3 regions of the Burkholderia sp. Bp9031 genome follow, and region 3 is predicted to be linked to each of the others. Evidence: riboswitches for the same ligand, from Rfam matches in the RefSeq annotation. Region 3 holds a riboswitch; each other region holds the start of a gene.
What was found. Region 3 has a riboswitch for cobalamin ahead of DIE15_RS33130 (CbtB-domain containing protein). Riboswitches for the same ligand answer to the same signal wherever they lie in the genome.
Positions count from the first base shown of each region.

Region 1: another riboswitch for cobalamin. It lies ahead of DIE15_RS01040 (TonB-dependent receptor domain-containing protein); the one in region 3 lies ahead of DIE15_RS33130 (CbtB-domain containing protein).
Region 2: another riboswitch for cobalamin. It lies ahead of cobA (uroporphyrinogen-III C-methyltransferase); the one in region 3 lies ahead of DIE15_RS33130 (CbtB-domain containing protein).

Region 1 is NZ_QTPW01000001.1:230,460-236,211, reverse strand. It holds gene DIE15_RS01050 (Lrp/AsnC family transcriptional regulator) at 1-312, opposite strand, end outside; gene DIE15_RS01045 (LysE/ArgO family amino acid transporter) at 428-1,066, shown strand; gene DIE15_RS01040 (TonB-dependent receptor domain-containing protein) at 1,184-3,112, opposite strand; cobalamin riboswitch at 3,323-3,516, opposite strand; gene DIE15_RS01035 (AraC family transcriptional regulator) at 3,627-4,673, opposite strand; gene DIE15_RS01030 (hypothetical protein) at 4,843-5,187, shown strand; gene DIE15_RS01025 (Dabb family protein) at 5,177-5,752, shown strand, end outside.
Region 2 is NZ_QTPW01000005.1:173,301-179,052, reverse strand. It holds gene DIE15_RS09145 (cobyrinate a,c-diamide synthase) at 1-1,108, opposite strand, end outside; gene cobO (cob(I)yrinic acid a,c-diamide adenosyltransferase) at 1,112-1,714, opposite strand; gene DIE15_RS09135 (cobalamin biosynthesis protein) at 1,749-2,126, opposite strand; gene cobA (uroporphyrinogen-III C-methyltransferase) at 2,123-2,932, opposite strand; cobalamin riboswitch at 3,042-3,279, opposite strand; cobalamin riboswitch at 3,408-3,672, shown strand; gene cobW (cobalamin biosynthesis protein CobW) at 4,000-5,088, shown strand; gene cobN (cobaltochelatase subunit CobN) at 5,095-5,752, shown strand, end outside.
Region 3 is NZ_QTPW01000042.1:2,876-8,627, forward strand. It holds gene DIE15_RS33115 (2OG-Fe(II) oxygenase) at 1-93, opposite strand, end outside; gene DIE15_RS33120 (inorganic phosphate transporter) at 583-2,175, opposite strand; gene DIE15_RS33125 (histidine phosphatase family protein) at 2,297-2,884, opposite strand; cobalamin riboswitch at 2,936-3,070, shown strand; gene DIE15_RS33130 (CbtB-domain containing protein) at 3,104-3,313, shown strand; gene DIE15_RS33135 (CbtA family protein) at 3,327-4,049, shown strand; gene DIE15_RS33140 (LysR family transcriptional regulator) at 4,072-4,980, opposite strand; gene metE (5-methyltetrahydropteroyltriglutamate--homocysteine S-methyltransferase) at 5,109-5,752, shown strand, end outside.

The DNA.
Region 1 (5,752 bases), on a different contig from region 3:
CCGCATCACGTACGAATCCGCGCCGGTTACGTGATGGCACTCGACCACTTCGGGAATCGTCTCCAGCAGCTTCAGGAATTTCGCCTTCGCCGGCTGCGGCACCGTGATGCCGATCAGCGCGCTTACCGGGTACCCGGCGGCGGCCGGATTGACCCGCGCCGTGTAGCCTTCGATCACGCCGGCCGACTCGAGACGCTTCACGCGTTCCGTCACCGCCGGCACCGACAGGTGAACCTGGCGCGCCAGCTCCGTGTAGCTGATGCGGCCGTTGGCCTGCAGCAGCGCGAGTATCTTCCAGTCGAGTTCGTCCATCGTGGTGGAGTTTTTAAGCTGAAGCAGCCATTTTTCCTTAAAAACCGCCTTCAGCGGCGACCGGACTTTCCCTACGATGACGTTTCAAGCCACGGGATGTCGCGAGGAGCCGGCCATGCTGTTCATCAAGTCCGTCGTGATGGGATTGTCGATCGCGGTGCCGGTCGGCCCGATCGGCATGCTGTGCATCCAGCGGGGCCTGAGCCGCGGCTTTCGTGCCGGGTTCGCGACGGGGATCGGCGCCGCATGCGCCGATGCGATCTACGGGCTGTTCGGCGCGCTGGGCGTCGCCGGCATCGTCACCGCGTTTCCGATGCTGACCGTCGCGCTGAAAATTGGCGGCGGCGCGTTCCTCGTGTGGCTGGCCTGGACCATCGCGCGGCAGGCGCCGGCCACGTCGGCGACACAACGCGATTTGCCGCGCACGACCGTGCTGCGCGATTTCCTGACGACGTTCGGCCTGACGCTGTCCAACCCGATGACGATCCTGTCGTTCGTCGGCATTTTCGCGGCGCTCGGCCCGCTGGCGGGCACGCATGACGACGCAATGGGGGCGGCCGTCGCGCTGATGGTCGTCGGCGTGTTCCTGGGTTCCGCGACGTGGTGGCTGTGCCTGAGCGGCGCGACCGCCGTGTTGCGCACGAAGATGTCGCTGACGTTCATGCACGGGCTGTCGCGCGTGTCGGCCGTCGTGATCGCGGTGTTTGGCGCGATCCAGTTGATCGCGGGTGTGCGAGGCGTCGTATGGTCCTGATGCGCACCGCAGCGCGATCGAACGCGCCCGCTCGCGCACGACGACGGCATCCGGCACCCGAAATCGTGTCCGCAGCGGCACCCGCGACCGCGGGCGCCGCTGCACCGACCGCCCCGGTCAGAACGTATAACTGACCTTGCCGAACGCGGTGCGGCCGAGCGTGTTGTAACCGTACGCGGTCATGTACTGGCGGTCGAACAGGTTCGACAGCGTCGCCGACACCGTCAGGTGCGCATTGATCTTGTACGACGCGCGCAGGTTGACGGTCAGGTACGACGGCAGATACGTCGTGTTGGCCGGGTCGTCGAATGTCGTGCCGCCGTAGCTCGCCGTTGCCCCCGTGCTCAGCGCGTGCAGGTGCAGTTCGTCCCAGGTGTGGTCGATATTCACGCTGACCGTCTGGCGCGGCCGGCGGTTGAGCCAGCTGTCGTTGGTTTCGTCCTGCGGATTCAGGATGCCGACGGCGATGCTCGCCGGCGTCGAGCGGCCGATCGTGCCCTTGTACGACAGGTCGATGCCGCGGATATGCGAGCGGCCGATGTTCATCGGCGAGAACGTCGCGGGGTTGTACGCGATCAGGTTGTTGATGCGCGTGTCGTAGATCGCGGCGCTGAACGTGCCGTACGCGGTGTTCGCGTCGAGCGCGGCCTCGACCGAATCGCTGCGCTCCGGATTCAGGTTCGGATTGCCGTAACCGGGGTAGTACAGGTCGTTGAACGCCGGCAGGCGAAACGCATTGCCGTACGACACGCGCGCCGTGTACACCGGCGTGATCGCCCACGACAGCGCAGCGTTGCCGGTGTTCACGGCTTTCCCCGCGATGATCTCGTGACGGCCCGCGACGAACATCGTCACGCTGCCGAGCGTCGCCGATTGATGCAGCGAGAACGCGGAGTCATTGCGCGTCGGCACGCCTTCCGGCATGTCGACGGGCAGGAACGCCTGCTCGCGCGTGAAGTCGTACGCGACTTTCGTCTCGCCCGACAGCGGCAGGCCGAACAGGCGGAAGCCGTGTTCCTGATGCGTCAGCGACGTCGACGAGCTGATGCGCTGCGAGTTGATCTGGTCGGTCGAAATGGACGGGTCGCTCGCATACAGGAACTGGCGGTCGTTCGCATAACCGAACGACTGGTCGAACTGCGTGTCGGGCGTGATGTCGAGATGGAACGCGATGCCGGTCGTCAGCTGATGATCGAGCTGTCGGTTCGCAAAGCCGGCGTTGTCATAGGACAGGTCGGAGCGGTGATACAGCGCGAACGTCGAGATCGACCAGTTGTCGCGTGCGTAGCCGAGGCGTGCATCGAGGTCCTGCGCGTGATACGGATTGCGGCCGTCCTCGTGGTATGGCAACACGGGCCGCGTTGCGTCGATGCCGGCCGTGTTGTAGTCGTGCAGCCCGAGCGAGTAGGTGAGTCCGCCGAGTGCGGCGAGCGGCCCGGTGGAGGGCACGGTGCCCGACGTGCGCAACTGCGTGTCGAAGGTCTTGTTCGAGCCGCCGCCGAACGACACGGTCGTCTGGTTGGGTTGGCCGGCGGCGCGGCGCGTGAACAGCTGCACGACGCCGCCCATTGCGTTCGCACCGAACGACGCGGCGGCCGGCCCCGAAATCACCTCGACGCGCTCGAATGCTTCGGTCGGCAGGTCGGCCCACGGCGCGATGCCGGTGGTCGGCGAGCCGATCCGGATGCCGTCGATGAACACCGCGACCTGGCTGGCCGACGAGCCGCGGATGCTGACCGATGCCGACGCGCCGGGGCCGCCGGTCGTCGAGACGGTCACGCCCGGCAGTGTCGCGAGCGCCTGCGTGATGCTCGGATCGCTCGGCGACAGCCGGTCGAGGTCGGCGCGCGTGAGCACCTGCGTCGTCGCATAGCGCTGGTCGAACGACTCGGGCAGGTGCCGCGTGTCGGTCACGGTGATCGTCGGGAGGTCGGCGCCATTTGCAGGCTGGGACGGCTGCGCGGGTGCCGTGTCGCCAGCGGCGTGGGCGATCGGGGAGAGCAGCGCGGTGGCGGCGGACGTGGCGAGAAGGTGGCGAAGATTCATGATGCGGCGAGCGTGATCGTGTTGCAGGTACGGCGTACGCGCGGGAAGACGCCGCGCATGCCGGCGGCGCAGCGGCGCGACGCTTCCGGCGTGGAAGCGGAGGCGGAAAGATGGGACATCCGAAGGATCCTGAGGTCGGGCCGTCCATGCAACGGGGCGACCGCCAAAGGCGGTGCCTGGCGCGCCGGGACACCCCGCCCGGTGCGGCTGCTTGGACCTCGGGTCGATGGCAGGTCTCCTGGCTCGCGGGTCGTCATTCGCGCCGGCCTTCCCGGTTTCCCAGTGGCGTGGAGTGGCGCGGATTCGCCGCTTACAGTTGCGGGGGCAGCCGCAGATTCGAGGCGCTGCCTCTCCTGCGTTCCCTTTTGATCCCGTCTCCGGGAACCATCAGCGCGCAAGCGTAATGGCGAGCGCTCGGGCGCGTCAATTATCGAAGCGCGCGGGGATGCGAAAAAACGTCATTGTTCGGCGAATTTTTTCTATTTCCTTTCGCTCAAGGCGCCCGAACCGCGCTTCATGTCTGATGAAACGGGATCTCGGCGGCGCCGCAATCGCGCCGGAATCGGCTCGGTGCGATGCCCGTCCATCGCACGAACGCCCGCCGAAACGCTTCCTCGCCACCAAATCCGAGATGCGCTGCAATCCGCGCGACCGGCCAGTCCGACTCGCGCAGGCAGCGCCGCGCGACGTCGGCGAGGCACTGCTCGCGCAACACGTGATAGCCGCTGCCTTCGGCGGCCAGCCGCCGCCGCAACGTCGCCTCGCTCACGCCCAGCCACGTCGCCAGCTCGGCGAGCGCCGGCAGCGCCTGCTCGCGCGCGAGCGCCGCATCGAGAAAGCCGCGTACTTGCTGCGCCCATGACACGACGGCCGGCGTCGCATCGATCAGACGAAACGGAAAATCGACGAGGAAGGCGGCAAGCTCACCCGGCTGGCGGATCACGCGGGCATCGAGCCGCGCCGCATCGAACGCGAATCCATAGGTCTTGCGACCGATGTCGACCGGCGCGTTGAACAGCCCGAGCAGCGGCATCGCGTCGTCGCGGCGCGGATGGCCGAGCCAGACTTCGTCCGGCCGCAGCGGCTGCCCGATCAGCCAGCCGAACAACTGCAGATAGCAGAACAGCCCGGTCAGATCGACGAGGCATGCGGCCCGGCTGCGCGTGCGGCGCAGCGAATCCATCCGGAACGTCGCACGAGCGTCGCGCACCGTGAGCGACAGCGTGCCGGCACGCGGCGTCAGCATCTCGCAGAACTCGGCCGCACAGCGGATCGCGTCGGCGAGCGTCGCGCAACTGAGCAGGCAGCGGCACATCAGGTCGACTTCCTGCTTGCGCATCGGCGGATGGCCGTCGCCGCGCGCGACCTGCGCCTCGAGCCGCTCGATCGCGTCGCGGTACAGCGCGACGAAGCCGCCGGGCGTCGCTGCCGTTGCGGTCGTTGCGTCCGGCGTCGCGCGCGGTTGCGCCTGCGGCGCACCGCTGCGCGCCAGTTCGTCGAGCAGGCGCGCGCCGAGTCCCGGCAGCACGCGGCCGCGTGCCGGCATTGCGCGCTGTTTCATGTCTCTCCCGATCTGAGCGTTGCGACAGGGGTTGGTGAGCGGGCTGGTAGGGGTTCGCCGACCGTCGCCACGCAAGAATGCTATCCACGCCGGTTGCTTCCGGCCTCGCCGGAACGGCGTAGGCGGCCGGTTTTGCTTCCCGCCACGAACCACCCGAGACGACCCGCGAATGATTCAGATCGTAGACGAAATCACCCTCGCGCCCGAGCGCATTTCCGACGTGCTGGCGCTGCTGCACGACCGCTATCTGCCGGGCCATGCGGCGCGTGGGCTCGTGGCGGCCGGCCGCTGGGTGTCACCGCCCGTCGCGGTGCCGGGGCAGCCGAGCACGCTGTGGCTGACGTGGCAGGTTGCCGACGCGCCGTCGTACTACCGGATGCGCGCGCTGACCGACGGCGACGTGGTCGCGTTCTGGATGGCCGTCGACGCGCTGTGCGACACGCGTCGCCGCCATGTGATGACGGACGCCGATGCGCCGCTGCCCGCGCTGACGGAGGTCGACCATGCGGCATGACACGGCCCAGATATACGTTTCGGCGATCGACGATGCCGGCGCATTCGAACGTGCATTGCGCGACGCCGCGCATGCGCTGCCCGGCGCAACCCGCGTGGCGCTCGCGCGCAATCTCGAAGGCTGCTGGGGCGCGGGCGGCTACACGCTCGACGTATTGCGCGACGAACGGGCGACCGTTCAAGCGACGGATTTCACCGCGCTGTCGCGTGTGCCGGGCGTCGTGCGGATCGACGGCGCCGCGTGCCGCGCGATCGGCGGCGGCCTGCGCGAGCCGGCGTTGCGCGACGGCGTATGGCGCACGCTGATGCTGCGTGTGCGGCCGGAGGCCGGCGAAGCGCGCGTGCGCGACCTCGAGCGCGAACTGCTGCGCATGCCCGCGTTCATGCCCGGCATCCGCAACTGGCGGCTGAGCCGGAGCGTGGCGCCCGGCGGGTGGACCCACGTCTGGCAACAGGAGTTCGCGCACGTCGGCGACCTGCTCGGCGAATACCTGCTGCATCCGTATCACTGGGGCTGGGTCGACCGCCGATTCGACGCCGAAAGCCCCGACTGGACGGTCGATGCG
Region 2 (5,752 bases), on a different contig from region 3:
TCGGCCCGGTGCGCGTGTCGAGCTGCTGCATCCCGAGCGCCGCGAACCGGCGCTGCATCGTCGCATGGCCTGACAGCAGCCCGAGCATCGGTGTCGTCGCGCCTTCCACGTCGGTCAGCGACTCGCACAAATACACCATCCCCCCGCATTCCGCGACGATCGGCCGGCCGGCCGCCGCGTGTGCGCGAATCGTCCGCGCGGTCACGGCATTCGCCGCGAGCGTCGTCGCATGCAGTTCCGGATAACCGCCCGGCAGGAACAGCGCGTCGCAATCGTCGGGCACGGGCTCGTCGGCAAGCGGCGAAAAGAACCGCAGCTGCGCGCCGAGCGCATCGAGCAGCGCGAGATTGGCCGGATAGATGAACGAGAACGCCGTATCGCGCGCGATCGCGATCCGCTTGCCGGCCAGCGCACGCGGCAGCGGAGCGCCGACGTCAGGTTCCGCGAACGAGACGGCGGGCGGCAATTCGGCGAGCGCCGTCTGCGCGAGCACGTCGGCCGCACGATCGAGCCGCGCATCGAGATCGTCGATGTCGGCCGGCTGGTGCAGGCCGAGATGCCGTTCCGGCAGCGCGATGCCCGCATCGGCCGGGACGTGCCCGAGCCAGCGCAAGTCGTCCGGCAGCGCCTGCCGCAACAGTTCCGCGTGACGCGGCGAGCCGACGCGGTTCGCGAGCACGCCGTGAAACGGCACCTCCGGCCGGAACCGCGCGAGCCCGAACGCGATCGCCGCGAACGTCTGCGCCATCGCCTTCGCCGAAATCACCGCGACGACCGGCACGCCGAATGCCGCCGCGAGATCGGCGCTGCTTGGCGTGCCGTCGAACAACCCCATCACGCCTTCGATCAGGATCAGGTCCGCTTCGCGCGCGGCATCGGCGAGCAGCGCCCGGCAGCCGGCTTCACCGACCATCCCGAGGTCGAGCGCGTGCACCGGCGCGCCGCTCGCGCGTTCGAGCAGCATCGGATCGAGAAAGTCCGGCCCGGTCTTGAACACGCGTACGCGCCGGCCGAGCCGGCGGTGCAGCCGCGCGAGGCCGGCCGTAACCGACGTCTTGCCCTGGCCGGACGCGGGCGCGCTGACGAACAGCGCGGGGCAGGCCGGCATCGGTCAGAACTCCACGCCGCGCTGCGCCTTCACGCCTTGCTCCTTGTACGGATGCTTGACGAGCCGCATTTCGGTGACGAGATCGGCCGCATCGATCAGCGCATCGGGCGCATGCCGCCCGGTGACGACGACGTGCACCGAATCCGGTCGCGCGACGAGCGTCGCGAGCACTTCGTCGAGCGGCAGGTATTCGTACTTCAGCACGGTGTTCAGCTCGTCGAGGATCACCATCCGGTACTCGCCGCTTTCGATCATCCGGCGCGCCTCGTCCCAGCCCTTGCGCGCGGTCGCGATGTCCGCGTCGCGGTTCTGCGTATTCCACGTATAGCCGTCCCCCATCGTCACGAAGTCGCATTGCGCGACCGCACCGAGGAAGTCGCGCTCGGACGTATGCAGCGCGCCCTTGATGAACTGCACGACGCCGAGCCGCATGCCGTGGCCGAGCACGCGCACGGCCATGCCGAACGCAGCCGTGCTCTTGCCCTTGCCGTTGCCGGTGTTGACGATCAGCAGGCCCTTTTCCTGGGTGGCGGCAGCCTGCTTCTTTTCATGGCCGGCGCGGCGGCGTTCAGTCATCCGCTGATGGGATTCGGCATCGGTCTTCATCGGGAATCGTCCTGTCGAAAGCGAAACAAAGGGTTCAGAGCGGGCCGGCGAGCGCAACCGTCACGCCGTCCCGGATGGATTTGGGGCCGAGCAGCCGGCCATTGGGCGCCGCGAGCCGCGCGCACGGCTCGGCCACGCCCGCGACGCCGAAGCGCGCGAGCGCGGCGGCCGACGGGCCGCTCAATAGCGGTTCGGAGCAATGCGCGAGTTGCGCCGCGTCGAACGCGACGAGCGGCCAGCCGCGCCGTGCGCACAGCGTGCGCAGCGGCCGCGCACGCGCCTTGTCGGCGAGCGTCGCGACGACGGCCGGCTCGACGTCCGGGTAACGCGCCAGCGCCGCGCGGATCGCGGCATCGAGTTGGGCGGCCGTCACGCCCGCGCGGAAACCGACGCCGAGCGCGACGCGCATCATGCGCGGCCGCCGAGCGCCGCGCGCACCGCCGGATCGTCGGCGAGCGCCGCGACACGGCCGATCACGACGATCGCGGGCGAACCGATGCCGGTCAGGCCCACGCGTTCGACGATCGTGTCGAGCGTCGCGAGCACGTGCCGCTGCCCGTCACGCGTCGCGTTTTCGATCGCCGCGCACGGCATGTCGCCGGCCAGGCCGCCGTCACGCAGCGCGGTCACGATCGCGTCGAGCCGGCGAATGCCCATGTAGATCACGATCGTCATCCGCGTCGCGGCCAGCGCGCGCCAGTCGGGTTCGTCGGCACCCGCACCGTGGCCCGTGACGAAGATCACGCCCTGCGCGTCGCCGCGATGCGTGACCGGAATGCCGAGCGCGGCCGGCGCGGCGATGCCGGCCGTGATGCCGTTGACGACCTCGACCGGAAAACCGGCCGCGCCGAGCGCGAGCAGTTCCTCGCCGCCGCGGCCGAACACGAACGGATCGCCGCCCTTGAGGCGCGCGACGCTGCGGCCCGCGCGCAGGTGCGCGAGCATCGCGGCGACGATCGTCTCCTGCGGCGTCGATGCATGGCCGCCGCGCTTGCCGACGTGCTCGATGCGTGCGTCGGCGCGCGCGTGGCGCAATACGTCGGGGTTCACGAGATCGTCGACGAGCAGCACGTCGGCCGCGGCGATCGCGCGCACGGCCTTGAGCGTCAGCAGATCGGCGTCGCCGGGGCCGGCGCCGACGAGCCATGCGCGGCTCATCGGACGCGGCACGGCGCGCACCGTGTCGTAGCGGTGGAAAGGGGACAGCGAGCGGCACATCGGCGGCCGGCGGACAGGCAGTGCATGACGGATCGAGCGAAGCCCGCGCGAGCGCGGGCGGAAAGCGCACCCCATCCGTTCCCCGCGGATCGGGCGTTCGGCGAGCCTCGGGCTCGCCCCTTGCGTCGGCCGGTATCCGGGCTGGCCGCTTGCCAGGCCGCAGCCTTCCCACCCGCTGAAGGGCAGTGGCATCGCGGGCGGCCTGGGCGCGTGCGGGGGGGAACCGCGGCGCGCGGGCGGCGTACCGTTGCGGGGACAGCACAGGCCGGGCGGACTTCCGCCTCCTGTTTCCCGTTTAACTGCGTGCGCGGAATGCGCATGCGAGCACCGAACGCGGCGCATACGATAGCACAGCGCCCGGCCCGCGCGAACCCGCCGCGCGGGTGCCGGGATGCGGCCGCGGGCGCGGTGCCGCGGTCATGCCGAAGCCTCCCGCGGCGGCCCGTTGCGCCTTGACGCTCCGCGCACCGCCGCCTACACTCGCACGCGTTTCGGTGCTCGCACGCGCCTCTCCGGCGTGCGCAGTTAAACGGGAAACAGGGAGCCTGCCTGCGCCGCAGTCGAGCCAACCTGTGCTGCCCCCGCAACGGTAAGCGAACGCGTCGCGCGCAAGCGCCACGCAGCGCCGCTTCGCCGCATGCCCGCCGCATGCGGACGACCGCCACTGGATGCCGCGCATCCGGGAAGGCGAAGCGGCGTGTTCGTCAGCCCGGATACCGGCCGAAACGTTGGGGTTCAGCGCCGCGGGGAGGCGGCGCATCGTCCACGGCCGCAGCACGCCCGACGCCCGCGCGTTTCCCGCTTTCCCCGCCGATCCGCCCGCCGCACGCGCGCCGGGCCGGCGCGACGAACGGCAGGCGGCGCGGGCAGGGCCGACGGCGGCCGTGTTGGCATTCACGATGTCGACCGTTCGCAAGGAAGCGTCATGTCCGATTCGTCGTTCCGTCCGTTCTGCAGCCGTCCGTGCGGACTGCACCGCGCCATCCCCGCGATTCGCCAAATGACATGCCGCGCCGCCATCGACGCGACGATCCCGGCCTGATTCCATTTTCGCCACAGGACCTACCATGACCCTACGCAAGCTTCCCGTCACGATCGTCACGGGCTTTCTCGGCAGCGGCAAGACCACGCTGATGCGCCACATCCTGCAGCACGCCGAAGGCCGCCGCATCGCGGTGATCGTCAACGAATTCGGCGAGCTCGGCATCGACGGCGAAATCCTCAAGGGCTGCGGGATCGGCTGCGAGGATGCGGAGGGCGCGCAGGGCGAAGCGTCGGGCCAGCTGTACGAGCTCGCGAACGGCTGCCTGTGCTGCACCGTGCAGGAGGAGTTCTATCCGGTGATGGAAGCGCTCGTCGAGCGCCGCGCCGACATCGATCACGTGCTGATCGAGACGTCGGGCCTCGCGCTGCCGAAGCCGCTCGTGCAGGCCTTCAACTGGCCGACGATCCGCAACAGCTTCACGGTCGACGCGGTCGTGACCGTCGTCGACGGGCCGGCCGCCGCGAGCGGCCAGTTCGCCGAGAACCCGCAGGCCGTCGACGCGCAGCGCCGCGCCGATCCGAACCTCGATCACGAATCGCCGCTGCACGAATTGTTCGCCGATCAGCTGTCGTCCGCCGATCTCGTGATCGTGAACAAGGCCGACCTCGTCGCCGACGCGCAGTTCGCCGAAGTCGAAGCCGCGATCCGCGAGGAAATCCCGCCGCAGGTGAAGATCGTGCGCGCGACGCGCGGCGAACTGGATCTCGCGATGCTGCTCGGGCTCGAGTCGGCATCGGAGGAAACGATCCATCTGCGGCACGACCATCACGGCTCGGCCGACGACGGCGATCACGACCACCATCACGACGATTTCGATTCGGTCGTCGTGTCGGGCGATGCCGGTTCGCGCGAAGCGACGATCGCCGCGCTGCAGCGTGTCGTCGAGGCACATACGATCTATCGCGCGAAAGGCTTCGCGGCGCTGCCCGATGCGCCGATGCGGCTCGTGATCCAGGGCGTCGGCCGCCGCTTCGACAGCTATTTCGACCGTCGCTGGCAGGACGGCGAGCCGCGCACGAGCCGCTTCGTGCTGATCGGCGAGGATCTCGACGCGGCCGCGCTGCAGCGCGCGTTCGACGCCGCGTGCGCGGCGCAAATGCAACAGGCGTAACGCGCGATGCATCTGCTGCGCACCACGCCGGGCGGCTTCGTCGACGATACGCAGGGTGTCGTCCGGATCGACCAGCAGCCGGCCGACATCGTGATCCTGAGCTCGGCCGACACGACGCTGTCGCTGCTGGCCAGCGTCGTGCCGAAGCTGCCGGCCGGCTTTCCGAGCGTGCGGCTTGCGAACGTCACGTTCCTGCGGCAGCCGGCGTCGGTCGATTTCTATGTCGACGACGTGCTGCGTCACGCGAAGACGGTCGTGATCGATCACCTCGGCGGCGAAGCATACTGGCCGTACGGGATCGAACAGGCCGTGTCGCTCGCGTCGAAACGCAAGCAGCAGCTCGCGATGTTCTCGGGCGACCTGCAGGAAGACCCGAACCTCGTCGCGAAGAGCACGGTCGCGCCCGACCTGTGCCGGCTGTGGTGGCGCTACCTGCGCGAAGGCGGGATGCACAATGCCGAAGCGTTGCTGCGCAGCATCGCGTTCCATACGCTCGGCTTCGGCGACGAACCCGAGCAGCCGCGCCCGCTGCCGGCCGCCGCGCTGTATCACCCGGCGCGCGACCCGGCGAGCGTCGACGACTGGCAAGCGCGCTGGACGCCCGGTGCGCCCGTCGTCGCGATCCTGTTCTATCGCGCGCACTGGCAGGCCGCGAACACGGCCG
Region 3 (5,752 bases):
GAGTGCGGTACCGGCGGCGGTCCAGTCGAGTGCGCTCACGCGCTGCACGAGGTCGACAGATTCGACGGCGGGCTGCAGATCGGCGATGTTCACGGGGTGTGCCTCTTTAGTCGGCGATGGGGTGTCGTGCGGATATGTCGTGAGCGCCGAAATCCTCTCCGCATCACGCGCGCCCGGATGCCCGGGCGACCGCAGACGGATGACGGACGACGCAATTCGGGAAATGCTGCTGCGAGCACGACCAGGTCATGATGAAAATCGATGAACCCAGTCTAATGCCGTGGGTGCGACGGCGCGCTCCAGATCTTGCGCTTCAATTCGGAAGAGCGAGGGGGCGCAAGTCCCGGCGCGAGCGGTTGGGCATAACGCGGATTCATTGAGATGCTGTTCCGCCTCGGTCCGGGATGGGCTCGGCGTAGTGTGCGCGAGATGGAAAGCGAGAGGGCCTGCGAGGAGAAAAACCGAAGCGCCGAAGCGCCGAAGCGCCGAAGAGACGAAGCGCCGAAGAGACGAAGAGACGAAGAGACGAAGAGACGAAGAGCGGCGAGCGACCGATCCCCCGGCCGCTCGCCGCTCGCCCGCTCAGGCGATCGACCGGAACAGCCAGTAGAGTCCGGCCGCCAGCGCGATCGACGCCGGCAGCGTCAGTACCCACGCGAGCACGAGGCTGCGCACCGTGCTCCACTGCAGCCCGGACCCGTTCGCCGCCATCGTGCCCGCGACGCCCGACGACAGCACGTGCGTCGTCGATACGGGCAGCCCGTATGCATCGGCCGCGCCGATCGTCAGCATTGCGACGAGTTCGGCCGACGCGCCCTGTCCGTACGTCAGATGCTGCTTGCCGATTTTCTCGCCGACGGTTACGACAATCCGTTTCCAGCCGACCATCGTGCCGAGACCCAGCGCGATCGCAACGGCCACCTTCACCCAGGTCGGAATGAACTTGGTCGCGTGATCGAGCTGCTTGTGGTAGTTGTCGATCGCGAGCTTGTCGTCGGCGGCGAAGGCGGGCTGACCCGACTTCTCGATCAGGCGAATCGCTTCGGATACCAGATACATCGTGTTGCGCACGTTGTCGACGTCACGCTGCGGCACGGCCGCCATCGAGCCCGACGAACCGACCGCGGTCGCGAGCGACGTGGACAGTTGCTGCACGGCCGGCAGCACGGCGGGCGTCATCTCGCGACGCTGCACGAAGTGCTCGACATCGGCACGCGGATTCGCGGACGGCGCGACGCCGTTCGAGTATTTCGCGAAGGTCGCGGCCGCCTGGTTCGCGACGGCGACGAACGTCTGCGATTCGGCCGGCGTGACCGCCTTGTTCAGTGCATACGCAGTCGGCACCGTGCCGATCAGGATCAGCATGATGAGGCCCATCCCCTTCTGCCCGTCGTTCGACCCGTGCGCAAACGACACGCCCGTGCACGTGAGGATCAGCAGGCAGCGGATCCAGAACGGCGGCGGCTGATCCTTCGGCGGCTCCTTGTACAGTTCCGGAATCCGCACGACGGCCTTCAGCAGGAGCAGCAGCAGCGACGCGCACAGGAAGCCGACGATCGGCGAGAACAGCAGCGACTTGCCGACGCCGAGCGCCTGGCCCCAGTCGACGCCGCTCGTGCCCGACGGCCCGTGCATCAGCTGGTTCATCAGCCCGACGCCGATGATCGACCCGATCAGCGTATGCGAGCTCGACGACGGCAACCCGAAATACCAGGTCGCCAGGTTCCAGACGATCGCGGCGATCAGCAGCGCGAACACCATCGCGAAACCCGAACCGCTGCCGACCTGCAGGATCAGCTCGACCGGTAGCAACTGCAGGATGCCGAATGCGACGGCGCCGCTCGAAACCATCACGCCGAGGAAGTTCCACATGCCTGACCAGATCACCGCGACGTTCGGCGTCAGCGAGTGGGTGTAGATCACGGTCGCGACCGCGTTCGCCGTGTCGTGGAAGCCATTGACGAATTCGAAGCCGAGCGCGATCACCAGCGCGGCACCGAGCATCAGGTACGGGAACAACGATCCTTCGCGGATGGGCGACAGATCGGCAATCAGATGGGTGGCGATATAGACTGCACCGATCGCAAGCACCAGCAGGAAGACGGCATAGCCGACCTGCCGGGTACGTTCGGTGGAGCCGGAATTGTGCGCGGCGGACGAAGTGGGCTGATTCATGACGGCATCTCGTAAGGGAACCGCAGCCAATCCTAGCTTTCGCTATCCGTCAGTTTGATGACAGTCGGGAGGACGAACCGTTACCTTTCAGATATGTAAGAAAGTGGCGCCGTCAATCTCCTTACGCATCGGTATCGCGCCGAACGTCGTCCGTGGCCACTGTCCAGCCATCTCGCGATGCGGTGAATACCGAGCACGACAGCGGCGCGACTTCGATGCGGATCGCAGCCTTTGCACCTATCCGACGCACGTGCGCGATGGCAGCCCGAACGATCGCCGCATGCGTGATCGCGACGATATCGCGATCGCGCGGCAGCGCGTTCAACCATGCGTCGACGCGGCGTGCGACGTTCTCGAACGATTCGCCGCCGTGCGGCGACGCGGACGGATCGTCGATCCAGGCGCCGAGCTCGTCGGGGATATCGCGCGCGAGGTCGTGCAGCCGCTTGCCGCGCCAGTTGGCGTAGTCGACATCGCGCAGCGCATCGTCGATGCCGGCGCGCAGCCCGAGCGCATCGGCGGTTTGCTGCGCACAGCGTGCGGGGCTGCACAGCACGATCGCGTCGCGGCTGCCGGCGAACCGCTCGCGTAGCGCGGCAGCATCGGCGAGCCCGCGGGCATCGAGCGCATCGTCAGCGGGAAACGCGCCGGCGCGCATCGCACGGGTCGACGCATGCGCGATCAGGCACAGCGAGGCAGGCTGGGTCATGTCGATGTCCGGAAGGTTTTGCATGGCCGCGCCCGTCGTGCACGGGCCTTCAACGCGCGAACGTTCGCGCGTACAATTCGCACGATACGAAAGGCGGAAGCCGGTGCAAGCCCGGCGCGGTCGCGCCACTGTAACCGGGGATCCTCGATCCCGGAAGCCAGACCTGCCTGCGTATTCCATCCAACATTTGTCGGGGCGCGATTCCCCTGAGGTGCATCCATGAGCGAAGCAGTGCTGAAGCCGGTCGTCGTGCCGGCGCCCATTCCCGTCCGCGAACTGTTGCCGTGGGCCATCTTCGTCGGCCTGATCCTGCTGCTCGCGCTGTATTTCGTCGGCGCGGAACAGGGCGCGACGTCGCTCGTACCGGGCATGTACGTGCACGAGTTCGTCCACGACGGTCGCCATCTGCTCGGCTTTCCCTGCCACTGACGCGGAGTACACGATGGTCGGAAAGCTGCTCATGCGCGGGATGCTCGCAGGCATCGCCGCGGGCCTCCTCACGTTCGGTTTCGCCAGAATCGTCGGCGAACCGCAGGTCGATCAGGCAATCTCCTTCGAAGAAAAGACCGACGCCGCCAAGGGCGAAGCGCCGGAGCCCGAACTGGTCAGCCGTCACACGCAGGCCGGCGTTGGCCTGCTGACCGGCGTCGTGACCTACGGCGCGGCATTCGGCGGACTGTTCTCGCTGGTCTTTGCGTATGCCTACGGACGAGGCAGCCGCCTCCCGGCACGGCCGCTCGCCGCATGGCTCGCGCTGGCGGCGTTCGTCGCGCTCGTGATCGTGCCGAACCTCAAGTACCCGGCCAATCCGCCGTCGGTCGGCGATCCCGACACGATCGGCTATCGCACGGGGCTGTTCTTCCTGATGATCGCGATCTCGGTCGCGACGATGGTGTTCTCGGTCAGCGTGCGCCGCCATCTGCTGGCGAAACTCGGGCAGTGGAACGCGTCGATCGTCGCCGGGCTCGTGTTTGTCGCGATCATCGCGGCCGTGCAGATCGGGCTGCCGTCGGTCAGCGAGTTGCCGGCCGATTTCCCGGCGGTGTTGCTGTGGAAGTTCCGCGTCGCCGCGATCGGCATGCAGGCGCTCATGTGGACGACGATCGGCCTGCTGTTCGGTGCATGGGTCGAACGCGGTGAACGCACCGGCATGCGCGCCGCCTGACGCACGTTGCACCGGGGCGCGCCTAGCGCAGCATGCGCGGCGCGCTCCACGTCGATTCGCGCGCCAGCGCGACGAATGCGGCCAGATAGTCGATCGATGCATCCGCTTCGCGGATACCGAGAAAGATCTGCTTCGCGATGCCCTTCTTCCCCAGCCTGACCGGCACGACCGGCATCCGGTCCGCATATTCGTCGGCAAGCCATCTCGGCAGCGCGGCCACGCCGCGCCCGCTCGCGACCATCTGCAGCATGATGTCAGTCGTCTCGATCGACTTGTGGCGCCGCGGCACGATGCCGGCCGGCGTCAGGAACTGGTTGTAGATGTCGAGCCGGTCGGTCTCGACCGGGTAGGTGATCAGGACTTCGTCGGTCAGCTGCTCGGGCGTCACGTAGTCGGCGTTGGCGAACCGGTGCGCGTCCGCGACGACCAGCACCTGCTCGTAATCGAACACGGGATCGAAGCGCAGCCCCGGCTTGTTCAGCGGGTCGGGCGTCACGAGCACGTCGATGTCATGGCCGAACAGCGCGCCGATGCCGCCGAACTGGAAGCGCTGCTTCACGTCCACGTCGACGTCCGGCCAGCGCGACAGGTACGGCGACACGACCTTCAGCAGCCACTGGTAGCACGGATGGCACTCCATCCCGATGCGCAGCGTGCCGCGCTCGCCCTTTGCATACTGCTTCATCCGCTCCTCGGCGAGCTCGAACTGCGGCAGCAGCCGGTTCGCGAGCTTCAGCAGATATTGCCCGCCTTGCGTGAGCCGCAGCCCGCGTCCTTCCCGATCCCAGATCGGCGTGCCGAGCTGCTGCTCGATCTTCCGGACGGTATGGCTGAGCGCCGATTGCGTGAGATGCAGCGCATTGGCGGCTGCGGTCAGCGAGCCCTGGCGCTCGACTTCACGGATCACGACGAGATGGAATCGTTCCAGCATGGATATCGCTCAACCCAGAGACGCATGAACAAACTTAATGGATAAATGAAATAATGCCATTTTATTTCATGGGATGAAATCCCTATGATGACTGCCGGATCTTCAATTTTTCTCTGGACGGCAGCTTCATGGTGACGACACACAACCTCGGTTTCCCGCGCATCGGCGCGAAGCGCGAACTCAAGTTCGCTCTCGAACGCTACTGGAAGGGCGAATCGCCGCGCGACGAGCTGAGGGCACTCGGCGCCTCGCTCCGCCAGCGCCACTGGAACGACCAGCGCGAACTCGATCTCGCGCCGATCGGCGATTTCGCGTTCTACGACCAGGTGCTCGACATGAGCTTCACGCTCGGCAACCTGCCGAAGCGCGTGCAGGACTTCCACGGCGATCCGCTCGACAACTATTTCCGCGTCGCGCGCGGCCGTTCGGCGCAGTCGGCGGAAGAACATGCGGCATGCTGCGGCGGTGTCGCGGCCGGCGAAATGACGAAGTGGTTCGACACGAACTATCACTACATCGTGCCGGAACTCCATGCGGACACGAACTTTTCGCTCGATCCGTCGCGACTGCTGCAGCAATTGGCCGAGGCGAAGGCGCAAGGCATCAACGCGAAGCCGGTGATCCTCGGCCCCGTCACGTATCTGTGGCTCGGCAAGGCGAAGGACGATTCTGATCGCCTCGCGCTGCTGCCGAAGCTGCTGCCGGTGTACGGCGCGCTGCTCGACACGCTGACCGCGCAGGGTGTCGAATGGATGCAGATCGACGAGCCGAT